DNA from 3 places in the Streptomyces sp. NPDC001922 genome. Region 2 is predicted to be linked to each of the others. Evidence: riboswitches for the same ligand, from Rfam matches in the RefSeq annotation. Region 2 holds a riboswitch; each other region holds the start of a gene.
What was found. Region 2 has a riboswitch for glycine ahead of gcvP (aminomethyl-transferring glycine dehydrogenase). Riboswitches for the same ligand answer to the same signal wherever they lie in the genome.

Region 1 (9,880 bases), on a different contig from region 2:
CCGGGTAGCCCTCGGCGTACTTGTTGGTCAGCACCGAGCCCTGCGCCTCGAGGACCGCGACCGGAGCGAAGTTCTCCGAGGCGATCATCTCGAGCGTGGACTGCTGGCGGTCGAGTTCGGCGTCGACGGCGGCGGCGACGTCCGGGTCGAGCTCGTGCAGGGACTGGTTGAGAAGCGACATCAGGATCCCAATCGGGCGACGGGTGGGCGGATCAGTTGCCGGTGAAGGCGGTGTACTCGTCGGCGGAGAGCAGATCCGCCGGCTCGTCACTGACCTTCACCTTGAACAGCCAGCCGCCCTCGAAGGGGGCGGAGTTCACCAGCGCGGGGTCGTCCACGACGTCCTGGTTGATCTCGGTGACCTCGCCGGTGACCGGGGAGTACAGATCGCTGACCGACTTGGTCGACTCCAGCTCACCGCAGGACTCGCCCGCGGTGACGGTGTCGCCGGCCTCCGGGAGCTGGACGTAGACGACGTCACCGAGCGCGTCGGCGGCGTGCGAGGTGATGCCAACGGTCGACACACCGTCCTCGGCGACGGTGAGCCACTCGTGCTCCTTGCTGTAGCGCAGCTGCTGGGGGTTGCTCATGACCTGATTCTCCTGGATGAGGGGGCGTGCTGTGGTGCCGGTCTTGACAGATGGGACGGCGGTGACGAGAGATACCCGACAACCGGTCGGCAGTGGGTGACCGGCCGGTGACAGGCGACGTCGGGGTCGCGCGGACGGGCCGCGACACCGGCGCGCCGCCGGCCGGGACGTCAGCGCTGCCGCTTGTAGAACGGCAGGGCGACGACCTCGTACGGCTCGTGGCTGCCGCGGATGTCCACCGCGACCCCCTCGGTGCCGGGCGCGGCGTACTCGGCGTCCACATAGGCGATGGCGACGGGCTTGCCCAGGGTGGGCGAGGGGGCACCCGAGGTGACCTCGCCGATCACGGTGCCGGAGCCGGCGGCCACCACCGGGTACCCGGCGCGCGGCACCCGGCGGCCCTCGGCGATCAGGCCGACCAGCTTGCGCGGCGGGGCCTCCTCGGCCCGCTTCGCCGCGGCCTCAAGCGCCTCACGGCCGACGAAGCGGCCGTCGTTGGTGGTCTTCTCGAACTTCACGACCCGGCCCAGCCCCGCGTCGAACGGGGTGGTGTCCGTGGTCAGCTCGTGCCCGTACAGCGGCATGCCCGCCTCCAGGCGCAGGGTGTCCCGGCAGGACAGGCCGCACGGCACCAGACCGGCGTCCTTGCCCGCCTCCGTCAGCGCCTGCCACAGCGCCTCGGCGTCACCGGGCGCCACGAACAGCTCGAAACCGTCCTCGCCGGTGTAGCCGGTCCGGGCGATCAGCGCGGACACGCCGGCCACGGTGCCGGGCAGCCCGGCGTAGTACTTCAGCCCGTCCAGGTCGGCGTCGGTCAGCGACTTCAGGATGCCGGGGGACTCCGGGCCCTGGACGGCCAGCAGGGCGTACGCCTCCCGGTCGTCCCGCACGGCGGCGCCCTCGAAGCCGGCCGCGCGCTCGGTCAGCGCGTCCAGCACGACCTGCGCGTTCGAGGCGTTGGCGACGACCATGAACTCCTCGTCGGCCAGCCGGTAGACGATCAGGTCGTCGAGGATGCCGCCCCGGTCGTCACAGATCATGGTGTAGCGGGCGCGGCCGGGGGCGAGCGCGGAGAGATTGCCGACCAGGGAGTAGTCCAGCAGCGCCCCGGCCTCCGGGCCGGTCAGGGTGATCTCACCCATGTGGGAGAGGTCGAAGAGTCCGGCGCGGGTCCGCACCGCCAGGTGCTCGTCGCGCTCGCTGCCGTAGCGCAGCGGCATGTCCCAGCCGGCGAAGTCGGTCATGGTGGCGCCGAGCCCGCGGTGCAGCGCATCGAGGGCGGTACGGCGTGGTGCATCGGTCATGTTCAGGCTCCCAAGCAAGGGTGGCGAGGCTCTGTCGACAACAACACAGCCTCCCCATCTGTCATCGGAACCTGAGAGGTTCGCCACGACCCGGCAGGCGGGTCACGGCTTGCACCTTGGGTGGGACCGCTCCACGGCGGCCCGCTTTTCAGATGTGCCTCGCCTGCGCGGTACGGGGCCTGAGAGATTCAAGGGAGGACTTGCTCCTTCGGCGCTCCGGCGCCCGGCGCACTGCCGGTCCGGAAACTCTCCCGCGCGGGTTACAAGCGGCCGGTATGGAGTTTGCGCGCACATCATTGCACGCCTGTGACACTTTCGGACCCTGCGGGCGGGGGATAAGGCGGTTGTATGGCATTACCTTTTCTTGAAACTCTGCGGCAGCCGCAGTGACCGGACCTGGGAGGACGATCACGGTGCAGAGCCACGGAACGTTTGCGACAGCCTCGGGGGCCGGGCTCGGCGCGGTGCCCCACCAGACGGGCCCGGGCGCCCCGGCCGCCCCGGGCGTCGTCCGCCCCGGCCGCCTGGCCGGTACCACGGAGCTGCGCGGGCGCCCGGCCGCCGCGCTGCGCTACCCCGCCGGGGACGTCCTGGTCGTCTCCGGACTGCCCGGCAGCGGCAAGAGCACCCTGATCCGGCGGGCGGCCGGCGCCCCGGAGCAGGGCGGGGCCCCGGTCCACCGGGTGGACTCGCAGGACACCCGGGACCGCTGGGAGCGCCGGATGCCCGCGCTGCTCCCGTACGCCGTCTACCGCCCCCTCGTCCGCCTGGCGCACTACGCCGGGCTGCGCCGCGCGCTGCGCTCCGGCGAGAGCGTCGTGGTGCACGACTGCGGCAGCCTCGCCTGGGTGCGCCGCTGGCTGGCCCGCGACGCCCGGCGCCGCGGCCGCTCCCTGCACCTCGCGCTGCTCGACGTGGAGCCGCGGGTCGCCCTGGAGGGGCAGGCCTCGCGCGGGCGCGGGGTCTCCGGGTACGCCTTCGCCCGGCACCGGCGCGCCGTGGGGCGGCTGGTCCGGGAGCTGGAGGCCGGGCGGCTGCCGGACGGCTGCGCCTCGGCCGTCCTGCTGGACCGCCGGGCCGCGACCACGCTCTCCGGCATCGGGTTCGACTGACCGGCACCGACGGCCACCGGCCGTCCGCGGCGGCCCCGGACGGTTCCGGAGCGCCCCCGTCCGGAGGATCCGGCCGCGCACGGCGGACGGGACGGCGCGGAATGGCGGAAAGGTCCGGCGCGTCCTGGAGGTTCCCGACAGAAATCCGGGTCCCCCCAGGGGAGCTCCCGGGGCCCGCAACCGCTAGGGTTCCTGTGCAGTTCGGACGAGACGTGGTGGGGCCCGATGAGCATGACGGAGCAGCACAGCTATACCTCGCTTCCCGACGGGGCGACCCCGGGCAGCGGATTCCCCGGCAATGCGCTCGAAGAGGCGCTCGCCGCCTCCGTGGGCGTGGCCGGCGCCGGACCCCGGCTGGTCGAGGTACTCGGCCGCAGCCATGTCTGGGTGCCGCTGCCCAACGGCGGCAGCCGGGAGAGCCGGGACCTGGACCTGCCCACCGTCGAGATCGACGGCGCCGCGTACGTCCCGGTGTTCAGCTCCGAGCAGCAGTTCCTCCAGGTCGTCGGCTCGCACGTCTCGTTCACCGTCGCGCCGGCCCGGGAGTTCGCCCGCGGCCTCCCGCCGCAGCTCGGCATCGCCGTCAACCCGGGCGGGGCCGTCGGGGTTCCGCTGCCGCCCGCCGCCGTCGCCGAGCTGTGCCGGACCGGCCGGACCGAGCTCGACGGGCCCGCCTCGGGCGGCCGGGTGCGGCTCTTCGAGCCCGACTGGCAGGACGAACCCGTCGACTTCCTCGCCGCCGCCGCGGGCGAGTTCGCCGTCACCGGGCTGGTCCGCACCGCCCGCCGCGCTCTCGCCAGCGTCGAGGGCGATGCGCCCGCGCTGTTCGTCGGCGTCGAACTCATCCGCTGCGAACCGGAGGACCGGACCGTGGTGATGGAGGCCCTGGGGCGTGCGCTGGGCGCGGTTCCGGTGCCCTGGCCGGTGCAATTGGTCCTCCTGGACGTCGCGAACGACCCCGTGGGGCACTGGATGCTGGAGCGCGTGCGCCCCTTCCACACCGCGGAGCGCTGAACGCGACCCGTGTGTACCCCCGGTGGTGCACCGGGACGGGCCACCGTCGGCCCGTAAGCTGGTTGGATGACCGGGCGGGAGCGGGACTGCCCCGCACAGTGCCGACAGGCCGGAAGAAGGGGCGGAGTCTGGTGAGCGCGGGAGCCAGCGCAGCGGCGGCCGGAGCCGTCGAGCAGATGCTGCGGCAGGTGACGCCCGGGCGGTACGACGCCTATGAGGCCCTGCTGCGCGCCCTTGCCGAGGAGCAGGTCTGGATGCTGCTCTGGCACGGACGGCCCGGATCACCGGACGCCCAGTACGGGAACATGGAGGTCGGCGGGCTGGGTTACGCCCCCTGCGTCACCTCCGCCCAGGAGCTGGCGGCCAGCGGCTGGAACCGTGCCCACGAGGTCGTCACCGGCTGGGAGATCGCGGCGGCCCTCTATCCCGAGCGCTGGGGTCTGTGGCTCAACCCGCACGCCCCGGGCGGCGGCGTCGGCATTCCCTGGGCGGACCTCCGCCGGATCGCCGGCGGGCTGGACCGGCTGCCCGCCGGTCCGCTGCGGCTGTCCGAACCGACCATCGAGATCCCGCAGTTCTACGCGCTGCTGACGCAGAACGCGCACCGCACCCCCGCCGTCCGGGCGCTGCGCCGCGCCTGGGTGCAGCCAGCCCTCGGCGCGCCGTACCTGGCGATCGGCCTGGAGCTGTACGACACGGGCCCGCAGGCGGTGGACTCCGTGCGGGTGATGATGCAGCAGTCGATCGGGGCCGTCCCGGACGGGCTTCCGGTGTCGACGGTCGCGATGTCCGACGAGTACGACCCGGTGGCGACGTGGCTGCGGGCGCACGCCCGGCCGTTCTTCGACCGGGATGCCTACGGCGCGGCGGCGCCGCCCCCGCCCACCGCGCCCGCCCCCGGCTACGGTTACCCGCCCGCGCCCGCCGGCGGTGCCCCGGACGCGCCGGGCTGGCAGGGGCCGGCACCCCGGGCGTACTGACCGCACCGGGCGGGCCGGCCGGGTGTCGTCCGGTCCGTGCCGGCGCGGGCGCGTCCGCCCGGTCCGCGCCTGCCCGGTCCGCGCCTGCCCGGTCCGCCTTGGCCCGGCCTGCCGTTGCCCGGCCGGCGTCCGCCTGAGCTGTGTATGCCTGACCTGCGTCCGCCCGGCCCGCGTCCGCCGGTACCGGCGGGCTGATCGCTGCCCGTCGGCACCGACCGCACCGACCGCCGACCGCACTGACCGCCGCCCGCCCGACGCTCGTCCGCAGGTGCCGTCCGCGCCGCTGCCCCGTCGCTCCCCGAGCCCGACCGCGTCGAGCCCGAACGCGCCGATCCCGACCGCGCCGAACCCGACCGCGCCGAACCCGAACTCCCCGCGCCCGACCGCGCCGAGCCCGAACCCCCCGAACCGGCGGCGGGACTCCGGGACCTGGCGCATTCTGTGCGGCTCGGCACGCTTTTCGGCCCCTCCGCACCTCCCCGGAAGCCCCGGACGGCATCGTTCCGCACGGCTGCCGACTGCCCCCGGGGATGCCATGACGTGCAGCAACTTCGCGTCATATCAAGGGATATGGCCAGGTTCGGGTTCCGCTTGTGCTGTTCTGTTGTTCGGATAACGGAGGATGCCTGGTCACATCACAGTTGCGCATCCATTGCCGGGGAAGTCTGGCGGGGCCTCAGACCGCGATGAAGACTCCCGGCAACGACGCGGCGTCGGCCCTCTGGGACCGCTCCGGAACGTTTTCGTACCACTCGTTCAGCTCGCACCACTGATGTGATCAAGCCGCTCCGGCGGCGGGCGTGGGCCGTTTCATGCGGCCGAGAGGGGTTCCCCAGACGATGACCGCACCACCGCACGACACGAGTGCCGTCGAGACCGCGGCCGTCGACGTCGCCGCCGACGTTCCGGTCACGGCGATCCAGGGACGCTCCCCGTGGCGCATCGCCTGGATCCGGTTGAAACGGGACAAGCTGGCGCTCGCCGGTGGCGTCGTCGTGCTCCTCCTGATCCTGGTCGCGGTGTTCGCGCCGCTCATCGTCGGTCTCCTGGGCCATCCGCCGGACGAGTTCCACGAGGAGAAGATCGACCCGCTGTTCGGCACCCCGTACGGCTCCTGGGGCGGCATCAGCGGCGACTTCCTCTTCGGCGTCGAGCCGGTGAACGGCCGGGACGTGTTCTCCCGCGTGGTCTACGGCGCGCGGATCTCGCTCCTCGTCGCCTTCCTGGCCGCGATGGTCGCGGTCGCCCTCGGCACCGTCTTCGGCGTGGTCGCCGGCTACTTCGGTGGCTGGGTCGACGCGGTGATCAGCCGGGTCATGGACGTGCTGCTCGCCTTCCCGCAGCTCCTCTTCATCATCGCGCTGGTCTCGGTGCTGCCCAACGAGATCCTCGGCGTGTCCGGCAGCGGAGTGCGCATCGGCGCGCTGGTCGTGGTGATCGGCTTCTTCGGCTGGCCGTACGTCGGGCGCATCGTCCGCGGCCAGACCCTCTCGCTGCGCGAGCGGGAGTACGTGGAGGCCGCCCGGAGCCTGGGCGCCGGGCAGATCTACATCCTCTTCCGGGAGCTGCTCCCCAACCTGGTGGCCCCGATCACCGTCTACACGACGCTGATGATCCCCACCAACGTGCTCACCGAGGCCGCGCTCAGCTTCCTCGGTGCGGGCGTCAAGCCGCCCACCTCCTCGTGGGGGCAGATGCTCGACAAGGCGGTGGACACCTATGAGTCGGACCCCACGTTCATGGTGATCCCCGGTCTGGCGATCTTCGTCACGGTGCTGGCGTTCAACCTCTTCGGCGACGGCGTGCGGGACGCGCTGGACCCGAAGGGCTCCCGTTGAGCCCACCGGCACCGACCGCAACGACCCAGCTCAGAACCGCCCCTGCCGATCCGTCGGGCGGCCATTCCACAACAGTCGTCGCCCGGTGGGCCGCGACCCTTACGGAGGTTGCTAGATCGTGAGAACGAACCACGCTTCGAGACGCAGACTGGCCGCCGGCTCAGCCCTCGTCGTCGCCGCCCTCCTGGGCACCGCCGCATGCGGCGGCGGAGGAAAGGACGACGACGCGAAGGGAGGTGCCCCCGGGTTCAACGCCGCCGTCGGCAACATCGCCAAGGCGTCGGCGAAGAAGGGGGGCACCCTCAAATTCATCGGCACCCAGGACGCCGACTCCTGGGACCCGCAGCGCGGCTACTACGGCTTCATGTGGGACTTCGCGCGGTTCTACACGCGTCAGCTCATCTCCTTCAAGACCGCTCCGGGCAAGGCCAGCACCGAGCTGGTGCCGGACATGGCCACCGACACCGGCAAGGTCTCCGCGGACGGCAAGACCTACACCTTCACCCTGCGCGACGACGTGACCTGGGAGGACGGCAAGCCCGTCACCTCGCAGGACATCAAGTACGGCATCGAGCGCATCTGGGCGCAGGACAAGATCTCCGGTGGCCCGATCTACCTTCAGCAGGTCCTCGACCCGAAGAAGGAGTACGCGGGCCCGTACAAGGACAAGAGCAAGGACAAGCTGGGCCTGAAGTCCATCGAGACCCCGGACGAGAAGACGATCGTCTTCAAGCTGCCGAAGGCCAACGGTGACTTCCTCCAGATGCTGGCGATGCCCTCGGCGACGCCGGTGCGGCAGGACAAGGACACCGTGGAGAAGTACGGCCTGAAGCCGTTCTCCAACGGTCCCTACAAGTTCGACTCCTACACCCCCAACAAGGGGATCGCGCTCTCCCGGAACGCCGAGTGGAAGAAGAGCTCGGACCCGATCCGCAAGGCGCTGCCGGACAAGGTCACGGTCAAGCTCACCACCAACGCCGACGACATGGACAACCGGCTGATCGAGGGCGACTACGACCTCGACATCAACGCCACCGGTGTCGGCGCGGCCGGCCGCCAGAAGGCCCTGCGGCAGCACAAGGAGAACCTGGACAACCCGCAGACCGGCTTCATCCGGTACGCGGTGTTCCCGCAGACGGTCAAGCCGTTCGACAACGTTCACTGCCGCAAGGCGGTCATCTACGGCTCCGACCACAAGTCGCTGCAGAACGCCCGTGGCGGCCCGATGGCGGGCGGCGACATCGCCACCAACATGCTGCCGCCGGCGATCAAGGGTTCCGACCCGAAGTACGACCCCTACGGCGTGCTCAAGAACAACGGCGCCGCGGACCTCACGAAGGCGAAGGCCGAGCTCAAGGCCTGCGGCAAGCCCAACGGCTTCAAGACCACCATCGCGGTCCGCAACAACAAGCAGCAGGAGATCGACACCGCGCAGTCGATGCAGGCGTCGCTGAAGAAGATCGGCATCGAGGCCGACGTCGACCAGTACGACGGCGCCCAGAGCTCCGGCATCATCGGCGCACCGAAGAACGTCGACAAGAAGAACTACGGCATCATCATCATGGGCTGGGGCGCCGACTTCCCGTCCGGCCAGGGCTTCTCCCAGCCGCTGGTGGACGGCCGGTTCATCCTCGACAGCGGCAACAACAACTTCTCGATGCTCAAGGACCCGTCGATCGAGAAGCTCTTCGACAAGGGCCTCGCCGAGACCGACCCCGACAAGGCGGCGGACTACTACCGGCAGATCAACGAGAAGGTCTCCGAGCACGCGGTGTACCTGCCGTTCACCTTCGAGAAGAACATCATCTGGCGCAGCTCGCGGCTGACCAACGTGTACACGGCCGACTCGTACAACGGCCGTTACGACTACGCCTCGCTCGGCGTCAAGTGATCACCCGTACGCTTCCCACGGCGCATCGCCGCTAGGCACGAAGGGCAGGTGATGGCCGCGCGCGGCGGCTCGGGGGACCTCTGCGGAGGTCTCCCGGGCCGCCTGCCGGGCCGACTGCAGTGCTCGCATATCTCATCAGGCGGCTGGCCGCCGTTGTCTTGATGCTGCTCGTGGTCACGCTGGTGACGTTCGGCATCTTCTTCATGATCCCGAAGCTGACGGGCAGCGACCCTGCCGCGATGTTCATCGGGAAGCAGGCGGACCCCGCGGCGATCGAGGGCGTCCGGCAGAAGCTCGGCCTGGGTGATCCGATCCTCGTCCAGTTCTGGGAGTTCGTCCGCGGCATCTTCCTCGGCCGCGACTACGTGGGCGGCGGATCCTCCATCCACTGCGCGGCGCCCTGCTTCGGGTACTCGTTCCGCAACGAGCAGGCCATCTGGCCGGTCCTCCTCGACCGCCTGCCGGTCACCCTCTCGCTGGCCGCGGGCGCCTGCGTCCTGTGGCTGCTCGGCGGCGTGACCACCGGCATCGTCTCCGCGCTCAAGCGGGGCTCGCTGCTGGACCGTTCGGCCATGAGCATCGCCCTCGCCGGCGTCTCCCTGCCGATCTACTTCACCGGCCTGCTGTCCCTGGCGATCTTCAGCTACCAGCTCGGCTGGGTCGAGGGCGAGTACGTGGAGTTCACCGAGAGCCCGGGCGGCTGGTTCGGCGGTCTCGTCCTCCCCTGGGTGACCCTCGCCTTCCTGTACGCGGCGATGTACGCCCGGCTCACCCGGGCCACCATGCTCGAGATCCTGGGCGAGGACTACATCCGCACCGCCCGCGCCAAGGGCCTGCGGGAGCCGGTCGTCATCGGCAAGCACGCGCTGCGCTCCACCATGACGCCGATCCTCACGATCCTCGGCATGGACCTCGGCGCGCTGGTCGGCGGCGCGATCCTGACGGAGACCACCTTCAACCTGCCGGGCCTCGGCCAGGCGGCGGTGAAGGCGATCGGCGACCGGGACCTGCCGCTGATCCTCGGCGTGACCCTCATCGCGGCGGCGGCCGTGGTCGTGGCCAACCTCGTCGTGGACCTCCTGTACTCCGTGATCGACCCCCGAGTGAGGCTCTCGTGACGGATATGACCAAGTCCGGCGCCCTCGGCGAGC
Region 2 (9,880 bases):
GGCCTGCACCTGTGCGCGCAGCGCGGTGTACTGCGGCCCCATGCGCACCCGGGTTCTCATCCACTCGGGCTTGCGCTCGACCGGGGTCCGGCTGTTGCGCACCTCCAGCCGCAGCAGCTTGCGGCCGTCCGGCGAGGCGGTGGGGGTGAGGGCGTCGCTCATGTCACAGCTCCGGGTACAGCGGGTGGGCGTCGGCGAGCTCTGCCACCCGGGCCCGCAGCTCGGCGGCGAGGCCCGGGGTGTACGCCGGCTTGAGGGCCTCGGCGATGATGTCGGCGACCTCGGCGAACGCGGCCTCCTCGAAGCCGCGGGCTGCCAGTGCCGGTGTACCGATCCGCAGCCCCGAGGTCACCATCGGCGGGCGGGGGTCGTTCGGTACGGCGTTGCGGTTGACCGTGATGCCGATGTCGTGCAGGCGGTCCTCCGCCTGCTGCCCGTCGAGTTCCGAGTCCCGCAGGTCGACCAGGACCAGGTGGACGTCGGTGCCACCGGACAGCACGGACACACCCGCGTCCGCGACATCGGGAGCGCTCAGTCGTTCGGCGAGGATCCGGGCGCCCGCGAGGGTCCGCTCCTGACGCCGGCGGAAGGCCGGTTCGGCCGCCATCCTGAACGCGACCGCCTTCGCCGCGATCACATGCTCCAGCGGCCCGCCCTGCTGGCCGGGGAAGACCGCGCTGTTGACCTTCTTCGCCACGTCCTGACGGTTGGTCAGCAGCACTCCGCCGCGCGGCCCGCCGAGGGTCTTGTGGGTGGTCGTGGTGACCACGTCGGCGTACGGCACCGGGTTGGGGTGCAGGCCCGCGGCGACCAGACCGGCGAAGTGCGCCATGTCGACCATCAGGTACGCGCCCACCCGGTCCGCGATCCGCCGGAAGGCGGCGAAGTCCATCTGCCGGGGGTAGGCCGACCAGCCCGCGATGATGAGCTGCGGCCGGTGCTCCGTGGCCAGCCGCTCGACCTCGGCCAGGTCGACGCGGTTGTCCTCCGCGGAGACGTGGTAGGCGACGGTCCTGTAGAGCTTGCCGGAGAAGTTGATGCGCATGCCGTGGGTGAGGTGCCCGCCGTGCGCGAGGTCCAGGCCCAGGATGGTGTCTCCCGGCTGGATCAGCGCCGTCATCGCGGCGGCGTTCGCCTGGGCACCGGAGTGCGGCTGCACATTGGCGAAGGACGCGCCGAACAACGCCGTGATCCGGGCGATGGCGAGCCGCTCGATGACGTCGACGTGCTCGCATCCCCCGTAGTAGCGGCGGCCCGGGTAGCCCTCGGCGTACTTGTTGGTCAGGACCGAGCCCTGCGCCTCCATGACCGAGACCGGTGCGAAGTTCTCGCTGGCGATCATCTCCAGCGTGCTCTGCTGGCGCCGCAGCTCGGCGCGGACGGCGGTGTGGACCTCCGGGTCCAGGTCGGCGAGCCGACGGTCGAGGATCGACATGTCACGCTCCTTCCATGAGTGCCGCGTAGGCGGTGGCGTCCAGCAGGTCCGGCGTACCGGTGATCCGCATCCGGAACAGCCAGCCGGCTCCGAACGGGCCGGAGTTGACCAGGCCGGGGTCGGCCACGGCGGCTTCGTTGATCTCGACGACCTCGCCGTCCGCGGGAGCGAACAGGTCGCTGACGGACTTGGTCGACTCGATCTCGCCGCACGCCTCGCCGGCCGTGATCGTCGCGCCGACGGCGGGCAGGTCGAGGTGGACGACGTCGCCGAGCGCGTCGGAGGCGTGGGCGGTGACGCCGACGGTCGACACGTCGCCCTCGCTCGCGATCCACTCGTGGTCGCGGGTGTACATCAGGTCGGGTGGCAGGCTCATGGTCTGTTCTCCTGTGGTGGTGATCAGGCTGTGTGGTGGTGACCAGCTGTGTGGTGATCAGGCCGTGTGGTGACCAGGGCCGTGTGGTGACCAGGGCCGTGTGGTGATCAGGCCGGGCGGCGGTGGAAGGGCAGCTCGACGACGCGGGCGTGCTCGTGGCCGCCCCTGATGTCGACCAGCACCTCGGTGCCGGGAGCGCTGCGGTCGGTCTGCACGTAGGCCAGGGCCACGGGGTGCCCGAGGGTGGGCGACAGTGCGCCCGAGGTGACCTCGCCGATGTGCTCACCGGTGTCCGGGGCGAGGACGGCGCAGCCGGTGCGCGGAGCGCGTCGGCCGGTCGAGGCCAGCCCGACCAGCACGCGGGTCGGGCCCTGCTCGCGACGGGCGGCCAGAGCGGCCTCGCCGACGAACCCGCCGGGCTTCCCGAACGTCACGAGACCGCCCAGTCCCGCTTCGAACGGCGTGGCACGGGCGGTGAGTTCCCGCCCGCACGACGGTGTCCCGGCCTCCAGACGCAGCGTGTAACGGCTGGCCAGGCCGCAGGGGAGGAGTCCGTGCCCTGTGCCCGCCGCGCTGAGGGCACGCCAGAGGGCCTCGGCGTCCGCGGGGCGGCAACGGATCTCGAAGCCGTCCTCGCCGGTGCCGCCAGTGCCGCCAGTGCTGCCGGTGCGGGCGAGCAGCACCTCACGGTCGGCCAGGCGTGCCGGGGTGATGGCGTTGCACTCCAGCGACACCACGTCCCTGTCGGCCACTTCGCCGACGATCGCCGGGGACGCCGGGCCCTGGACCGCGATCAGGACCCGGTCTCCGGACGCGTCCCGGACCGTGACGGCGTAGCCGTCGACCCGGTCGCGCAGTTGGGAGAGCACGACCATCGCGTTTCCGGCGTTGGCAACGATGAGATAGCGCGTCTCGGCCGGGCGGTGGACGACGAGGCCGTCGAGGACTCCACCGGTCTCGTGGAGCAGCAGGGAGTGGTCAGCGCGGCCGACGGCGATCCTCGACGGCTGCCCGGTCAGGGCGTGGTCGAGGGCTCGCCCCGCCTCGGGGCCGGACACCTCGACCTCTCCCAGCTGGGTGAGGTCGAAGAGGCCGGCGGTGGTCCGTACGGCGAGGTGCTCGGCGCGCTCGGAGGTGTAGCGCAGGGGCATGGACCAGCCGGCGCAGTCGGTGAATGTCGCACCGAGTTCCGCGTGGAGGGCGTGCAGGGGTGTCTTCTTCGACATGGTGGTTCCTCTTCGGACCGTGACCGGCCGGGACGGGACGGGACCGTGACCGGTCGGGACGAGATTCGGACCGTGACCGGCCGGTTCAGGACTCGGGCGGTGACCGTCAGGACGCGAACGCTTCGGGAGGCGGGCAGGAGCAGACCAGGTTGCGGTCGCCGTGCGCCTGGTCGACCCGGCCGACCGGCGGCCAGTACTTGTCGGACGTGACGCCCGCCGGGAAGGCGGCCCGCTCGCGCGAGTAGGCGCGGGTCCACTCGCCGGCGATCGCGGCGGCGGTGTGCGGCGCCTGCCGCAGCGGGCTGTCCTCCAGGGACCAGACCCCCTGGTCCACCAGGTCGATCTCCGCGCGGATGGCGATCATCGCCTCGCAGAAGCGGTCCAGTTCGGCGAGGGTTTCGCTCTCCGTCGGCTCGACCATCAGCGTGCCGGGGACCGGGAAGCTCATCGTCGGCGCGTGGAAGCCGTGGTCGATGAGCCGCTTGGCGATGTCGTCGACCGTGACCCCCGTGGCGGCGGTGAGGGGGCGCACATCGAGGATGCACTCGTGCGCGACGAGGCCCGACTCCCCGGCGTAGAGCACGGGGAAGTGCGGCGCGAGGCGGCGGGCCACGTAGTTGGCGCTCAGCACGGCCGTCCGGGTGGCCTCGGTCAGCCCCTCCGCGCCCATCATCCGGATGTAGGCCCACGGGATCGGCAGGATGCCGGCGCTGCCGAACGGTGCGGCGCTCACCGCCCCGATCCCGTCGCGGCGCCCGGTGTCGGGGTGCAGCGGGTGGGTGGGCAGGTGCGGCGCGAGGTGTGCGGCCACCGCGACCGGGCCGACCCCCGGCCCGCCGCCACCGTGCGGGATGCAGAACGTCTTGTGCAGATTGAGGTGGGACACATCGCCACCGAAATCGCCGGGCCTGGCGACGCCGAGCAGCGCGTTGAGGTTGGCGCCGTCGACGTAGACCTGTCCGCCGTGCGCGTGCACCAGTTCGCAGAGCCGGGTGATGCCGTCCTCGTAGACGCCGTGCGTGGAGGGGTAAGTGACCATGATGGCGGCCAGGTCGTCGGAGTGCTGCGCGCACTTCGCCGCGAGGTCGTCGAGATCGACCGTGCCGTCGGGCCGCGACGCCACCACGACGACGCGCATCCCGGCCATGGCGGCTGAAGCGGCGTTGGTGCCGTGTGCGCTGGCCGGGATCAGGCACACATCGCGCCCGGCCCGGCCGTTGGCCTCGTGGTAGCGGCGGATCGCCAGCAGGCCGGCGAGCTCGCCCTGCGAGCCGGCGTTGGGCTGGACGGAGACCTTGGCGTACCCGGTGACCTCGGCCAGCCAGGTCTCCAGCTGTTCGACCAGGGCCAGGTACCCGGCGGCGTCGGTGAGGGGTGCGAAGGGGTGCAGGTCGGCGAAGCCCGGCCAACTGATGGGCTCCATCTCCGTGGTCGCGTTGAGCTTCATCGTGCAGGACCCGAGCGGGATCATCCCGCGGTCCAGCGCGACGTCACGGTCGGAGAGCTTCCGCAGATAGCGCAGCATCGCGGTCTCCGAGCGGTGCCGGTGGAAGACCGGGTGGGTGAGGAAGGGGGATGTGCGCCGCAGGTCCTCCGGAAGCGCCGTCGGAGCGTCGGCCACCGGCCCGTCCGCCTCGTCCCCCACCGCGCCGAAGGCGGCGAGTACGTGCCGGACATGGTCGCGCGAGGTGACCTCGGAGCAGGAGACGCCGACGTGGTCGCCGTCCACCAGCCGCAGGAGCAGCCCCTGGTCGTGCGCCGCCGCGACGATCTCCTCGGCGCGGCCGGGGACCCGCACGAGCAGGGTGTCGAAGAACTCCCGGTGCACCACCGTGATCCGGCTGTCCCGCAGACCCGCGGCGATGCGCGTGGCGTGCCGGTGCGTCCGTCGGGCGATCGCGGTCAGGCCGTCGGGGCCGTGGTACACGGCGTACATCGAGGCGACCACGGCGAGCAGGACCTGCGCCGTGCAGATGTTGGAGGTCGCCCTGTCGCGGCGGATGTGCTGCTCACGGGTCTGCAGCGCCAAGCGGTACGCCGGCCGGCCGGCGCTGTCCACCGAGACGCCCACGAGCCGGCCGGGCAGGTGGCGTTCGAGCCCTTCGCGGACCGCGATGTAGCCAGCGTGCGGCCCGCCGTAGAACAGCGGGACACCGAACCGCTGGGACGAGCCCACGACGATGTCGGCGCCGTACTCACCCGGCGGCACGAGCAGCGTGAGCGCCAGCAGGTCGGCGGCCACCGTGACCAGCGCCCCGCGCTCCCGCGCCGCGGCGGTCACCCGGCGCAGGTCGCGGACGGCTCCCGAGCAGCCGGGGTAGGACAGCACCACTCCGAAGAAGTCGTCCTCCGGCAGCGGTTCGGTGACGTCGATCCCGACGACCTCGACGCCGACCGCGGCGGCACGCGTGCGCAGGACGTCGAGGGTCTGCGGCAGGGTGTCGCGGTCGACCAGGACGCGCGGGCGGCCCTTGCCGGCGACGCGGCGCATGACCGTGACGGCCTCGGCGACCGCCGTGCCCTCGTCGAGCAGCGACGCGTTGGCGGTCGGCAGTCCGGTGAGGTCTCCGACCACGGTCTGGAAGTTGATCAGTGCTTCGAGCCGGCCCTGGCTGATCTCCGGCTGGTAGGGCGTGTAGGCGGTGTACCACGACGGGTCCTCCAGCACGTTGCGCCGGATCACCGCGGGTGTGGTGGTCGCGTGGTACCCCAGTCCGTTCATCGGGACGGCCACGGTGTTCCGGCCCGCGAGCTCCTGCAGTTCGGAGCGGGCCTCGTCCTCGGTGGCGGCTGGGGGCAGGTTCAGGTCGGTCGTGCTCCGGATGCCGCTCGGGACAGCGGCGTCGATGAGGGCGGCGAGCGTCGGGTAGCCGACTTCGGCCAGCATCTTGGTGCGGTCGGCGTCGTCGACACCGATGTGACGGGTGACGAACGCACCCGACGCGGAGGGCTCGGGAAAGGTCATGGTGGGAGGCTCCCTGTGGGGGCACCGCGATCGCGGTGCCGTGGACGGGCGGCCTCCCCGCTCTGTCATCGGTACCTGAGAGCTTCACCACCGGGTCCGGCGGTTTGCACCGTGGGCGCAGGACATGGCGTCCTGTCTTTCCAGAGTCGCCTCGCCGAAGCGGTAGTTGGGCCTGAGAGATTCTGGGGAGAGTTGCTCCTTCGGCGCCCCGCCAGGGTGGGCGAGGGCTCTCCCGCTTCGGTTCGAACAGCGCGATGTGGAGTTGTGCGCCCGGCGGTGAGGCCGGGAGGATGGCGGCGTCGGGGCGGTCAGCGCCCTGACGGCCCTGGTGACGGCCGGGTCACACCGGCCGTCGGACGGGCCCCACGGACAAGCTGGACCGGGCCGACGACGGCGTGCACGGTCAGGGGCGGGACCGGGCCGGACGCCACGGCCGCGGCAGTGACGCAGGTGATCCGGGTGTGGTCGTCGGCCGGAGCGGCGACAGGGATACGGCAGCCATGGAGACGTCCTCGGGTCGAGCACGGGCAGGAGCCCGTGCGGCGAGTGAGCCTCCCCCTCTGTCATGGGCCTGAGAGCTTCGCCGCGGGGATGTCCGCGGCTTGCACCGTGGGCGAGGCGCGTGAACGCCTGCTTTCCAGAGTCCGCCTCCGCCACGCGGTATCGAGGCCTGAGAGTTTCCGGGGAGGATTTGCTCCTTCGGCGCCACGTCATCGGATGACGTGAGCTCTCCCGCGCAGAATCGTCAGCGGTGTATGTGGTTGTCGGGTCTTTCCGGAGGCAACGTACGGGCACCGGAACACCGCCGTCAAGAGTCTGCTCGGTGGACGCGGCCGGTCACGGGACCGGCTCAGGATGTGCGCCCTGAGCTGCACAAACGCTGCTCGGCACGGGCGAGCGCCGGGCTACTCGGAAGTAGTGTCCAGCGTTCGGCCGGACCCTTGACCGGTCGCCGACGGGGACCTAGCCTCACCGCACATCGCCGTTCACCCCGGAGCGGGAGAGCACTGGATCAGCCAGATCCGGTCGCCGAAGGAGCAACACCTCCCCGGAATCTCTCAGGCATCCCTACCGCCCGGTCAGGCAACTCTGGAAAGCAGGCGCCGACGCGCCTCGCCGACGGTGCAAGCCGCGCTCAGCGCGGCGAAGCTCTCAGGCTCATGACAGAGGGGGAGGCTCACTCGGCCGCACGGGCCCCTGCCCGTGCTCGACTTTCGAGGAGCCCCTGATGGCTCTCCCGCCGCCTCTCCCCTGACCACCGCCCACCTGCCGGTTTCCGGGCTGATCGTCGGCCTGCTCCGTGGGCCGGTTCAGCCTCTGCGGGCCCGTTCCGCATCTGTGGCCCGTTCAGCGCACCGACACCGTTCCGGTCGGCTGCCGCAGGTCCGCGCGCAGCCCCACCCTGCCCGCTCGCCCCACCCTGTGGGCGCGTGGCCATGCTCCGAGACACCCCCTGCCCCGTGCCCGTACGGGGTGTGAGTTCCGCGAGGTTTGCCCATGCCTGACAGCAGTGACACCGGCTCGACCACCGGGCCGGCCCGGCCGGCAGCCGGACCGACGCCCTCGCCCGAGGGCGAACAGCACCTCTCCCGCCAACTGTCCAACCGGCACATCCAGCTCATCGCCATCGGCGGTGCGATCGGAACCGGCCTGTTCATGGGGTCGGGCAAGACGATCTCGCTGGCCGGCCCCTCGGTGATCTTCGTCTACATGATCATCGGCGTGATGCTCTTCTTCGTGATGCGGGCGATGGGCGAGCTGCTGCTCTCCAACCTGCGCTACAAGTCCTTCGCCGACTTCGCGGCCGACCTGCTGGGGCCGTGGGCGGGCTTCTTCACCGGCTGGACGTACTGGTTCTGCTGGATCGTCACCGGCATCGCCGACGTCATCGCCATCTCCGGGTATGTGTCCTACTGGTGGCACGACCTGGCGCTGTGGATACCGGCCCTGGCCGCCGTCATCCTGCTGATCGCCCTGAACCTTCCCACCGTGAAGGCGTTCGGCGAGACCGAGTTCTGGTTCGCGCTGATCAAGATCGTCGCGATCCTGGCGCTGATCGTCGTCGGGCTGGTCATGGTGTTCGGTCACTTCCAGGCTCCCGGCGGTGCCGCGGCAAGCTTCTCCAACCTCTGGAACGACGGCGGGTTCTTCCCCACCGGTCCCATGGGGTTCGTCGCGGGATTCCAGATCGCGACGTTCGCCTTCGTCGGCATCGAGCTGGTCGGCACCACCGCGGCCGAGGCGGAGAACCCGGAACGGAACCTGCCCAAGGCGATCAACTCGATTCCGGTGCGCGTGATGCTGTTCTACGTCGTCGCGCTGATCGTGATCATCTCGGTCACGCCCTGGCGCGAGATCAGCGCGGACCGCAGTCCGTTCGTCGTGATGTTCACCCTCGCCGGGCTGGGGATCGCCGCGTCGGTCATCAACTTCGTGGTGCTGACCTCGGCCGCGTCGTCCGCGAACTCGGGCATCTACTCCACCTCGCGGATGGTGTACGGGCTGGCCCGGGAGGGCGACGCCCCGGCGCGCTTCGGCCGGCTCACCGCCAGGAAGGTACCGGCCAACGCCCTGTTCCTCTCCGGAGTGTTCCTGCTCGCCGGTGTGGTCATGGTCGCCATGGACGACTCGATCATCGAGGCGTTCACCCTGGTGACCACCGTGTCCGCCGTGCTGTTCATCTTCGTCTGGTCGATCATCCTGATCAGCTACCTCGTGTACCGCAGGCGCCGTCCGCACCTGCACGAGGCGTCGGCGTTCAGGATGCCCGGCGGCATCGCCATGTGCTACGTCGTGCTCGCGTTCTTCGTGTTCCTCATCTGGGCGCTGACCCAGGAAGCCGACACGCTGCGGGCCCTGCTGGTGACACCGGTCTGGTTCGTCGTCCTCGGCATCGCGTGGGCGGGGATCCGCCGCCGCCCGGACCATGCGGCCCGTGCGGCGGCCTTCCGCTCCGAACTCCACGGTGCGCGGGAGGAGTGATACGGCCACCGGATCCGTCGACCGGCACCGACCGCGAGCGCTGCTCCCAGCAGAGGGGAACGGCGCTCGCGGTCGGTGCCGGTCGGAACGGCCCGCTCTCGGTGTGGTTGCCACTGCACGGCCCGCGCCGCCCGGCGGAGCCGGTGGCTCCGCCGGGCGGCGCGACGGTCACTGCGCGGTCGGCTCGGCGCAGATCCGCTGGAGTTCCCCGGCGGCCCACCGCACGGACTTGTCGTCGTCCTCCAGCAGCGGCAGCAGGACGGGCAGCGCCTCCTGAACCGCCTCGCGCTGCGCCCGGCCCCGGTCGCCCCGGGCGTCCGGGAGGTCGGCGATATCGGGCTCGTCAAGGACTCCCCGGTGTGATGCTTCCGACTCGGCGTCCGGGACACCTCCGCGACAACCCCGGTAACCGCCCGAGCCGTTGGGAGGCTTGGCCGCACCGCCCCGGAACGGTCTGCGGGGCACCCCGCGCAGGAGTCAGCAGCTGTGCGGGAACGGTGAGCCGGCAGGTTTCCTCCTATGCCCTTGCGGGCAGCGGTCGGGAATGATCAGCGATCGATGGTGCATGAAACTTCATCCGGAAGATCCCGCTACGGAAATGAAGGGTTGTCCAGCGTGTGATCATTGAGTACGGTCCTTGTGCGGGATTGCCATTGCGTAGCGAGGGGCCTGATCCCGCCTCTTCGCGGACCCGGCAGGGACATCTCAATACAACTCCTGTCACGGCGACGGGAACCATCCACGCCCTCTATACGTCCTCCCCTATGTCGGCTCCTGTCGCAACAGAAACGTCGCATGTTCCCGCTCGGGAACCGGAACGGGTAACTCCCGTGCGGGGTGCATGATGCGCCTGTTCACGGCTTCCAGGTATCGGTGGTGCAGCAGACGCGTAGAAG
Region 3 (9,880 bases), on a different contig from region 2:
AGGGCGGCGCCGCCGACTGGGCACTGCGCTGGTTCACCCCCACCACCGAGGTCGATCTGTGCGGTCACGCCACCCTGGCCACCGCGCACGTCCTGCGGATCACCGGGGCGGCGACGGGCACCATCCGGTTCACCTCCCGGGGCGGTCCCCTCACCGCGACCGCCGCCGACGACGGCTCGATCACGCTGGACTTCCCCACCGCACCGCTGACCGAGGTCGAGGTGCCGGACGCCGTCCCCGCGGCGCTCGGCGCGGACGTCGTGTCCGCCCACGACACCGGCCCGGTGGTCGGCGACCTCCTGGTCGAACTGGCCGACGAGACGGCCGTCCGCTCCCTCGCCCCGGACCTCGCGGCCATCGCCCGGCTGAGTCACCGCGGGATCATCGTCACGGCACGCGCGGACGACCCGTCCCTCGGCCACGACGTGGTCTCCCGCTTCTTCGCCCCCGCCTCGGGGATCGACGAGGACCCGGTGACCGGCAGCGCCCACACCGCCCTCGCACCCTTCTGGGCACCCCGGATCGGCCGTACCGACGTCACCGGCCTGCAGGCCTCGGCCCGTACCGGCATCGTGCGCACCGAGCTCCGCGGCGACCGCACACTGCTGACCGGCGACGCCGTCACGGTGATCGACGGCGAACTCCTCGCCACCGGCTGACCGCGCCACGGCAGCCCTTCCGTCGCTGCCCCGGCCGGGCATCCGGCCGGGGCGGCGGCAGGGCACTCAGGGCACCGACCGGGGTCACCCGGTGGGCAGCCAGCCCACCTTGCCCGCCAGCAGCGCGTATCCGACGAACGCCACGATGTCGATGAGCGCATGGGCGGCCACCAACGGCCCCACCCGCCCCCACCTGCGGTACAGCAGCACGAAGACCGCGCCCATCACCATGTTGCCGACCAGTCCGCCGATGCCCTGGTACAGGTGATAGGTGCCGCGCAGTGCGGAGCTCGCCACCAGGGCGGCCATCGGCGTCCAGCCCACCTGCCCGAGCCTGCGCAGCAGATAGCCGACCACGACCACCTCTTCCAGCAGCGCGTTCTGCACCGCGGAGGCGATCAGGACCGGCAGCTTCCACCAGACGTCGGGCAGGGACTCCGGCACGACGGTGAGGTTGAAGCCGGCGGCGCGCACCCCGAGGTAGAACAGCAGCCCGGTGCCGCCGATCGCGGCCGCGACCCCGGCGCCCGCCCCCAGGTCGAAGCGGGGCCGGCGCCGGTCGAGTCCGATGGCCCGCAGCCCTCCGGCGCCCTCCCGCAGCAGCAGATGGGCCACCAGGGCGACCGGCACCAGCGCCGTCGCGATGTCGAACAGCTGCCAGGCGAGGTCGAGCCAGGGACGTCCCGGGGCTGCGGAGGCGTTGAGGTTGGCGGCCTGGTCCTTCAGCCCGCCCTCCTTGGTGACCGAGCCGAGGAAGCTGATGAGCGACGACAGCGCGCTGGCGCCCACCGACAGCGCGAGGACCAGCAGCGTCTCGCTGCGCAGCATCCGTGGCGACAGGCGCTCCCCGGACGGCGATTCGGCCACCCGGCCCGGCTCCGACTGCACACATGCCTCCCGTTCGTCCCGTCCCAGGCCCGTCCCCGGACCGTTCCGCTCCCGCGGCACAGGTGGTCCGCCCGGCAACAGGCCACGGAACGCGTCCACCACCCTGGGACGTCTTAGCTTGCCCGACGGCTCCCCCGCGCCGGGCACGGGGGCGGTTCCCCGGCACGCCGTCCCCACCGGCAACGCCACCACGAGGGCACCGCCGCCACCGCCGAACGCCGCGACCCGCCTCTCCGGGGAGAGACGGGTCGCGACGGTGGGGGCGGTACGGCGGTACGAAGGGGGGCCGGGAACGGCCGAGGGCCCGGGGCGGAACGATTCAGCCCGGGAAGCCCAGAGGCCAGGTGTGGACCGGGTCGCCGCCGCGCATCAACGCGCCGTACCGGCGCGTGGTCGCGGCCAGCGCCGCCTCCCGGTCGAGGCCGCCCTCCAGGGCGCGGTGGAAGGTCTCCGCCTGCCACGAGGCACCGTTCACCCCCCGCCGGCAGCGCTCCTCGATGACGCCCAGGTAGAAGTCCCGGTCCGCCGGTTCGACGCCCCAGGAGTCCAGCCCGGCCGCGGCCATCGGCAGCAGTTCCTCCCGGACGAGCCGTACGGCCGGCTGCTCGGCCACCGTGCCCGACCGGCCGGGCCGGGGCCAGCGCAGCCGGGCCTCGATGCCGTGGCGGCAGGCCGCGTCGAAGTTGGCCGCCGCCTCCTCGAACGACAGCCGGGACCAGACGGGGCGCGGCTCCTCGGCGAGGGCGCGGACGAGTCCGTAGTAGAAGGCGGTGTTGGCGATGACATCGGTGACGGTGGGGCCGGCCGGCAGCACCCGGTTCTCCACCCGGAGGTGCGGGGCCCCGTCGGCCACCTCGTAGACGGGCCGGTTCCAGCGGTAGACGGTCCCGTTGTGCAGCACGAGCTCCTGCAGCTTGGGAATGCCGCCCTCGTCGAGCACCCGCAGCGGGTCGTCCTCGCCGCAGATCGGCAGGAGCGAGGGGAAGTAGCGCACGTTCTCCTCGAAGAGATCCTGCACGGAGTCGATCCAGCGCTCGCCGAACCAGGTGCGGGGCCGGACCCCCTGCGCCCGGAGCTCCGGCGGGCGGGTGTCCGTGGCCTGCTGGAAGAGCGGCGGCCGGGACTCCCGCCAGAGTTCGTGGCCGAAGAGGAACGGGGAGTTGGCGCCCATGGCGATCTGCACGGCGGCCACCGCCTGCGCGGCGTTCCAGACGGCGGCGAACCGGTTGGGGGTCACCTGGAGATGGAGCTGCACCGAGGTGCAGGCGGCTTCGGGCGCAATGGACCGGCTGCTGTACCGCAGCCGCTCCACCCCTTCGATGTCGAGGTCGATCTCCTCGCCGCGGGCGGCGAGAATCTGATCGTTGAGCAGCATGTAGCGGTCGACCTCGGAGAGGTTCCCGGACACCAGATCGTCCGGCCCCAGGGTGGGCAGGATGCCGATCATCACGATCTCCGCGGAGACTTCCCGGGCCTTGCGGTCGGCATACCCGAGCCCGGTCCGCAGCTCTTCCGCGAGCTGGTCCAGAACCCGCCCGGACAGCCGGTGCGGCACGATGTTCACTTCCAGGTTGAACTGACCGAGCTCGGTCTGGAAATCCCCGCTGGAGATCCGGTCCAGGACTTCCGCATTCATCATGCGCGGCATCCCGTCGGCCCCGGCGAGATTCAGCTCGATCTCCAGGCCCATCAAATTCTTCGGGCGGTCGAACCGCCTCTCCTCCAGCAGCCTGTCCAGCGCTTGGAGGCACCGCTGCAGCTTGCGGCGGTAGTGCTGCCGATCGGACAGGTCGAACCCGCCTGCCTCGACCTTCTCCCCCATCGAAGGGTCCCTCCTCGAGTGGGTCGCCGACGGCGCCGGCCGCCGGTGTCACGGTCGATGATGCCCAGGCAATGTGATCGATAACGCCCGGCGGACACCGCATGCCCAGTAAGCTCCTCCGTACACACCATGCGGCACATTCCATGGGCATAACGTGGTGTCCCGGTCCGGATGCATTGCGCACGTGGGAAACGCCGACGGAAATCGGCCTACCGTTCCCGGGACATAACGCAAGGCCGCGGGCCGGGCCATGCGGACAGAATGGGTACAACCCACTCGCAGTAAAGACCGAATACGGACTTGCCCGCAATGCCCGGGTCGGCTAGGCGAAACACTGCGTGAACACCCGTCGTATAAACTTCGCGAACGAGGCAGAGAGTGTGCGCCGCCGGACAAACGGATTCCCGGCCCCCTCTGACCCCGCTGCTGACACCGCCGTCCGCACAGCCCCGCTCCACGTGTCTCCGAAGTGAGAGGCGACCCACCATGCCGCTGCATGTCCCCCCGGCACCCCAGCCCGCCCTGCGCAGCGCGCTCACGGCCCTCGGTTCCCCCACCGCGGTCCGCGATCCGCGCACCCCGGCCCTGCGCACCGTCACCGGCCCGCTGACCCCGGATCTTCCGCTGCCCGTCCACGTCCTGGACCGCGTCACCTCACGGGGCGGCACTCCGCGCACCCGGCTCGCCGGGTGGCGCTTCCTGATCCGCAGCGGCGACCGCGCCGTGGCGGCGGCCGAGACCATGCTCACCCCGGACGGCTGGGCGTTCTCCCATTTCTTCGAGGGCCCGTACGTGGCCTCCACGGAACTGGCGCTGCGGCAGGCGGAGGCACTGACCGCGCCGTACCAGCCGCGCCTGCTCTCCGTGCCGGAGCTCTACATGCTCACGCTGTGGCTGCACGGGGACGCCGGCGCGGACGCCACCAAGGGCCGTCCCGCGCCGAGTGACCTTCTGGTGCCGCTCGCGCCGGCCCCTCCGGGCATCGCGGCGCATCGCGCACACCGGGTCGCCGATCTGCTGCCGGTGCTCACCCTCCGGGTCGCGCCGACCCCGTTGATGGGCATGGGCACGCCGGCCTGACCGCTCCGGGACGCACGGCATGTGTGCGCCCCGCGGCCCGGGGGCCGCGGGGCGCTCCCCTGCCCGGGAGCGGGCCATGGCCCACTCCGGCCATTCCTCAACCACCCGAAGTGACGGTCCCGTTGCGGTGAACCGTCCGCACGAGTGACGCGTCATCAAGCAGTGACGACAGCTCCCGGGAAATCCCTGCGGAATTCCACGCGTGGGGCAACACTGGGACCGACCGATCCGATACGGGGGACGGCACCATGAACTCTGCTCCGAGCCGCAGGACACCCGCCCCATCTCAGCGAAAGATCCCGACCATGTGCCAGCACCAGCCTCCCTGCCCGACCGCCGACTCCGCCGACCGGGAGGCCGCCCATCCCGTGGCGCACCACCCGGAGCAGGGCTGGAGCCTGCTGTGCAATGGCGTCCTGCTCTTCGAGGACACGGGCGAGCTGCTGCCGGACGGCCGGATCATCGGCCCGCGCCGGCCGCTCGGCACGGGGCGGGTGGCGACGGCCGCCTGACCTTCACCGGTCCCGGCACACCACCGTCACCGCTCCACCCGCACCACTCCCAGGACACCGCTCCGGGGACACCAAGGGGCCGGCCCGGCGCTCACCGCCGAACCGGCCCCGGCACAGTCCCGTCGAGGCACGGCCCCTTCTCAGGGCAGCCGTCCCCGGGGTTCAGCGCCTCACTGGTCGTACTCGTCCAGCGGCGGGCACGAGCAGACCAGGTTCCGGTCGCCGAAGGCGCCGTCGATCCGCCGCACCGGCGGCCAGTACTTGTCCGCCGCCGAGACACCCTCCGGGAAGACCGCCGTCTCCCGGCTGTACGGACGCTCCCACTCCCCGCCCAGCGTGGACGCCGGGTGCGGGGCATTGCGCAGCGGGTTGTCGTCCGCCGGCCACTCGCCGGAGCCGACCCGCTCGATCTCCGCGCGGATCGCGATCATCGCCTCGCAGAAGCGGTCCAGCTCGACGAGGTCCTCGCTCTCCGTCGGCTCGATCATCAGCGTCCCGGCCACCGGGAACGACATGGTCGGCGCGTGGAAGCCGTAGTCGATGAGCCGCTTGGCGACGTCGTCGACGGTGACCCCGGTCGCCTTGGTCAGCGGGCGCAGGTCCACGATGCACTCGTGGGCGACCAGGCCGTGCGGACCGGTGTAGAGCACCGGGTAGTGCGGCTCCAGCCGCTTGGCGATGTAGTTGGCACCGAGCACCGCCACCTGAGTGGCCCGCCGCAGCCCCTCGGCACCCATCAGCCGGACGTACGCCCAGGAGATCGGCAGGATTCCGGCGGAGCCCCACGGCGCGGCGGAGATCGGGCCGACCCCGGTCTCCGGTCCGGCGGCCGGCTGGAGCGGGTGGTTCGGCAGGTACGGCGCCAGATGCGCGCGCACGCCGACCGGGCCGACGCCCGGACCGCCGCCGCCGTGCGGGATGCAGAACGTCTTGTGCAGGTTCAGGTGCGAGACGTCCGAGCCGAACCGGCCCGGCTTGGCGAGGCCCACCAGCGCGTTGAGGTTGGCGCCGTCCACGTAGACCTGGCCGCCCGCGTCGTGCACGGCCGCGCAGATGTCGGTGATGTGCTCCTCGAACACGCCGTGCGTCGACGGGTAGGTCACCATCAGCACCGCGAGCTCGTCGCCGTGCTTCTCGATCTTGGCGTGCAGGTCCTCGACGTCGACGTCGCCGTCCTCGCGGGTCTTGACGACCACGACCTTCATCCCGGCCATCACGGCGCTGGCGGCATTGGTGCCGTGCGCCGAGGAGGGGATCAGGCAGACGGTGCGCTGATCATCGCCGTTGGCCCGGTGGTACGCCCGGACGGCCAGCAGACCGGCCAGCTCGCCCTGGGAGCCCGCGTTGGGCTGCAGGGAGACCTTGTCGTACCCGGTGACCTCGGCGAGCCGCTCCTCCAGCTCACGGATGAGGGTCAGATAGCCCCCGGCCTGCTCGACCGGCGCGAACGGGTGCAGCGCCCCGAACTGCGGCCAGGTGACCGGCTCCATCTCCGTGGTCGCGTTGAGCTTCATGGTGCAGGAGCCGAGCGGGATCATTCCGCGGTCCAGCGCGTAGTCCCGGTCGGAGAGGCGGCGCAGGTAGCGCAGCATCGCGGTCTCGGAGCGGTGCTGGTGGAACACCGGGTGGGTGAGGTACTCGTCCCGGCGGAGCAGGGCCGCGGGGAGGGTGTCCTCCGCCGTGGCGTCCAGGGCCTCGATGTCCGCCTCGACGCCGAAGGCGCCCCAGACGGCCGCCACCTGGTCACGGAGGGTGGTCTCGTCACAGGCGATGCCGACGAGGTCGGCGTCGACCTGCCGCAGGTTGACCCCGGCCTTGCGGGCAGCGGCCACGACCTCGGCGGCGCGGCCCGGCACCCGGGCGGTCACGGTGTCGAAGTACGCGCCGTGCACGATCTCCACACCCCCGGCCCGCAGGCCCGCCGCGAGCAGCGTGGCGTAGCGGTGGGTACGGCGGGCGATGCCCGCGAGCCCGTCCGGACCGTGGTAGACGGCGTACAGCCCGGCCATGACGGCGAGCAGGACCTGCGCGGTGCAGATGTTGCTCGTCGCCTTCTCCCGGCGGATGTGCTGCTCACGGGTCTGCAGCGCCAGCCGGTACGCCTTGGTGCCGTCGGCGTCGACGGAGACCCCGACCAGTCGGCCGGGGAGGCTGCGGGCGAACGTGTCGCGCACCGCCATGAAGCCGGCGTGCGGGCCGCCGAAGCCCATGGGAACGCCGAACCGCTGGCTGTTGCCGACCGCGATGTCCGCGCCGAGCTCGCCGGGCGAGGTGAGCACGGTGAGGGCGAGGAGGTCGGCGGCGACCGTGACGATCGCGCCCAGCTCATGGGCCCGCTCGATGACCGGGCGCAGGTCGCGCACCTGCCCGGAAGCGCCCGGGTACTGGAGCAGCACACCGAAGACACCGCGCTCGGCGACGTCCGCCGGGATGCCCTCGGAGAGGTTGGCGACGACGACCTCGACACCCGTCGGCTCGGCGCGGGTCTCGATGACGGCGATGGTCTGCGGCAGGCAGTCGGCGTCGATGAGGAAGACGCCGTTCTTCACCTTGCCGACCCGGCGGGACAGCGCCATGGCCTCGGCGGCGGCGGTGCCCTCGTCGAGCAGCGAGGCGCCCGAGGTGGGGAGCCCGGTCAGGTCCGCGACGACGGTCTGGAAGTTCAGCAGCGCCTCGAGGCGGCCCTGCGAGATCTCCGGCTGGTACGGCGTGTACGCCGTGTACCAGGCGGGGTTCTCCATCACGTTGCGGAGGATCACCGGCGGGGTGAAGGTGCCGTGGTAGCCGAGACCGATCATCGGCGCCAGCACCTCGTTGCGCTCGGCGAGGCCGCGCAGCTCGGCGAGGACCTCCGCCTCGGTGCGGGCGTCCGGCAGGTCCAGCTCCCCGGCGTTCTTGATCACGTCGGGGACGGCGGCGGCGGTGAGCTCGTCCAGGGAGCCGTAGCCCACCTGGGCGAGCATCTTCGCCTGCGCCGCGCTGTCGGGTCCGATGTGGCGCTGCTCGAAGGGAGTGCCACGTTCCAGCTGGGAGAGTGGGATGCGATCGGCGGTCATCTGCGGAGGCCTCCTGGTCGACGCGACCTGCGAGGGGCACCACGGCACGGGTGCCCGGACGGCCTCCCCCTCTGTCATCTCGACCTGAGAGCTTCACCGGTCCGCCGGGGCGGTCCGGTTTTCACCGTCGGTGAGGAGGGGTTCCGGCGCAATACACGGCCGATGCCCGCCCTGCTTTCCAGAGTGACCTCGTCCGTGCGGTACGTGTGCCTGAGAGATTCCGGGGAGGATTTGCTCCTTCGGCGCCTCCTATTGCTGCTGGAGGACTCTCCCGCACGGGGTCTGCAGCCATTTGCCAGCGTACCAGTGGCTCTCAGGGCCGGTCGCTCGAGTGGCCGAGGGGCGGAATGTGCCCTTTCGTAGTTCTCGTAGAGGATCTGCGAACAGCGGGAGGGACCGTGCAGACCGATATCGATCCGCGGAGCCTGATCGGCCGCAAGGCATTCGACCTCGACGGAGCGAAAATCGGCACCGTGGACGAGGTGTATCTGGACGACGCGACCGGCCTCCCGGAATGGGCCGCGGTGCGCACCGGCCTGTTCGGGCGTGACGCCTTCGTCCCGCTGGAGCCCAGCGAGATCGTCGACGACACCCTGCGCGTCCCCTACCGCCGCGCGCTGATCAAGCGCGCACCCGACTTCGGCGTCGGCCGCCACCTCTCGCCGGAGCAGGAGCTGCAGCTCTACCACCACTACGGGCTCGACGCCACGTCCCCGGAGGACGGGCCCGACCCCGACGATCAGGACTTCGGGCGGCTGGCGGGCAACGACGACTGACCGCCCGCACCGGTCGCCTCCGGCCGGCCCTCCCCGGCACCGGTCTCCCCCGGGCCGCCGGGCTTCAGCGGCAGTGGCTCGGACGGCTCCAGGGCCGGGTCGTCGACCGGGAAGGTCCGCACCCGGCCGGGCGCCGACCAGGGCTGTTCGAACCGCACGGTGACCCGGCCCACGCCGCTGCCCTGCACCCAGCCGGGCCCCAGCTCCGCATGGCGCACATCGTGCCCCGGCGCCCAGCGACGCGTCTGCTCCACCGCGGTCTCCCCGGCCTCCGGTGCCACCGGGGCGGGCCCCGTCGGCGACTCCTCGGCCCGCTCCGCGTCCGCGGCGGCCGCGGCCGCCTCCAGCGCAGCGGCGGCCTCGGCCGTGGCTGCCTGGGCGAACAGGTCCTCCTGCGTGAAGTCGGCCAGCCCCGTGACCCCGACACCCAGCAGCCGCACGCCCCCGGTGGTGTCCACGAGCTCCAGGAGCCGCGCGGCGGCGTCCCGGATGACCGCGGGGTCGTCGGTGGGGCCGCGCTGGGTCTCGGACCGGGTCAGCGTGGAGAAGTCGTACCGCCGCACCTTGAGGACGACCGTGCGGCCGGACCGCCCGGCCGCGCGCAGCCGCTGCACACAGCGCTCCGCCAGGCGCACCACCTCGGCCCTCACCTGTGCCCGGTCGTGGAGGTCGACGTCGAAGGTGTCCTCGACGGACACGGACTTGGCGTCCCGCTCGGCGATCACGGGACGGTCGTCCCGCCCGCTCGCCATCGTGTGGAGCGAGCTGCCGTGCGCCCGCCCCAGCAGCCGCACCATCTCCTCCTCACCGGCTTCCACGATCTCCCCGACCGTGTGGATGCCGGACCGGCGCAGGTGTTCGGCAGTGGCCGGGCCGACGCCCGGCAGGGTACGCACCGTCAGCGGTGCCAGCAGTTCGCGTTCGGTGCCCGGGGCTATCAGTGTCAGTCCGTCCGGCTTGGCCTGCTCGGAGGCGATCTTGGCCAGCATCTTGGACCCCGCCAGGCCCACCGAGCCGCTTAGCCCGGTGGCGGCCCTGATGTCGGCCCGCAGCCGCTCGCCCACGGCCCGCGCGGAGGCCTCCGAGT

Region 1: it holds a riboswitch for glycine, as region 2 does, so the genes downstream of both, gcvT (glycine cleavage system aminomethyltransferase GcvT) here and gcvP (aminomethyl-transferring glycine dehydrogenase) in region 2, are expected to answer to the same signal.
Region 3: it holds a riboswitch for glycine, as region 2 does, so the genes downstream of both, gcvP (aminomethyl-transferring glycine dehydrogenase) here and gcvP (aminomethyl-transferring glycine dehydrogenase) in region 2, are expected to answer to the same signal.

Annotation. Positions count from the first base shown of each region.
Region 1 is NZ_JBIASV010000006.1:240,126-250,005, reverse strand. It holds gene glyA (serine hydroxymethyltransferase) at 1-181, opposite strand, end outside; gene gcvH (glycine cleavage system protein GcvH) at 213-590, opposite strand; gene gcvT (glycine cleavage system aminomethyltransferase GcvT) at 761-1,894, opposite strand; glycine riboswitch at 2,053-2,158, opposite strand; gene ACFYYR_RS12975 (AAA family ATPase) at 2,302-3,006, shown strand; gene ACFYYR_RS12970 (enhanced serine sensitivity protein SseB) at 3,238-4,020, shown strand; gene ACFYYR_RS12965 (enhanced serine sensitivity protein SseB C-terminal domain-containing protein) at 4,197-5,000, shown strand; gene ACFYYR_RS12960 (ABC transporter permease) at 5,840-6,838, shown strand; gene ACFYYR_RS12955 (ABC transporter substrate-binding protein) at 6,954-8,729, shown strand; gene ACFYYR_RS12950 (ABC transporter permease) at 8,849-9,847, shown strand; gene ACFYYR_RS12945 (ABC transporter ATP-binding protein) at 9,844-9,880, shown strand, end outside.
Region 2 is NZ_JBIASV010000018.1:75,466-85,345, forward strand. It holds gene lipA (lipoyl synthase) at 1-162, opposite strand, end outside; gene glyA (serine hydroxymethyltransferase) at 164-1,435, opposite strand; gene gcvH (glycine cleavage system protein GcvH) at 1,437-1,811, opposite strand; gene gcvT (glycine cleavage system aminomethyltransferase GcvT) at 1,919-3,037, opposite strand; gene gcvP (aminomethyl-transferring glycine dehydrogenase) at 3,144-6,002, opposite strand; glycine riboswitch at 6,153-6,247, opposite strand; glycine riboswitch at 6,651-6,747, opposite strand; glycine riboswitch at 6,990-7,086, shown strand; glycine riboswitch at 7,087-7,176, shown strand; gene cycA (D-serine/D-alanine/glycine transporter) at 7,500-8,984, shown strand; gene ACFYYR_RS29265 (HEAT repeat domain-containing protein) at 9,153-9,449, opposite strand.
Region 3 is NZ_JBIASV010000007.1:9,575-19,454, reverse strand. It holds gene ACFYYR_RS13895 (PhzF family phenazine biosynthesis protein) at 1-659, shown strand, start outside; gene ACFYYR_RS13890 (CPBP family intramembrane glutamic endopeptidase) at 744-1,487, opposite strand; gene ACFYYR_RS13885 (glutamate-cysteine ligase family protein) at 1,867-3,369, opposite strand; gene ACFYYR_RS13880 (hypothetical protein) at 3,856-4,449, shown strand; gene ACFYYR_RS13875 (DUF5999 family protein) at 4,755-4,961, shown strand; gene gcvP (aminomethyl-transferring glycine dehydrogenase) at 5,132-8,017, opposite strand; glycine riboswitch at 8,206-8,301, opposite strand; gene ACFYYR_RS13865 (PRC-barrel domain-containing protein) at 8,416-8,793, shown strand; gene ACFYYR_RS13860 (DNA polymerase IV) at 8,757-9,880, opposite strand, start outside.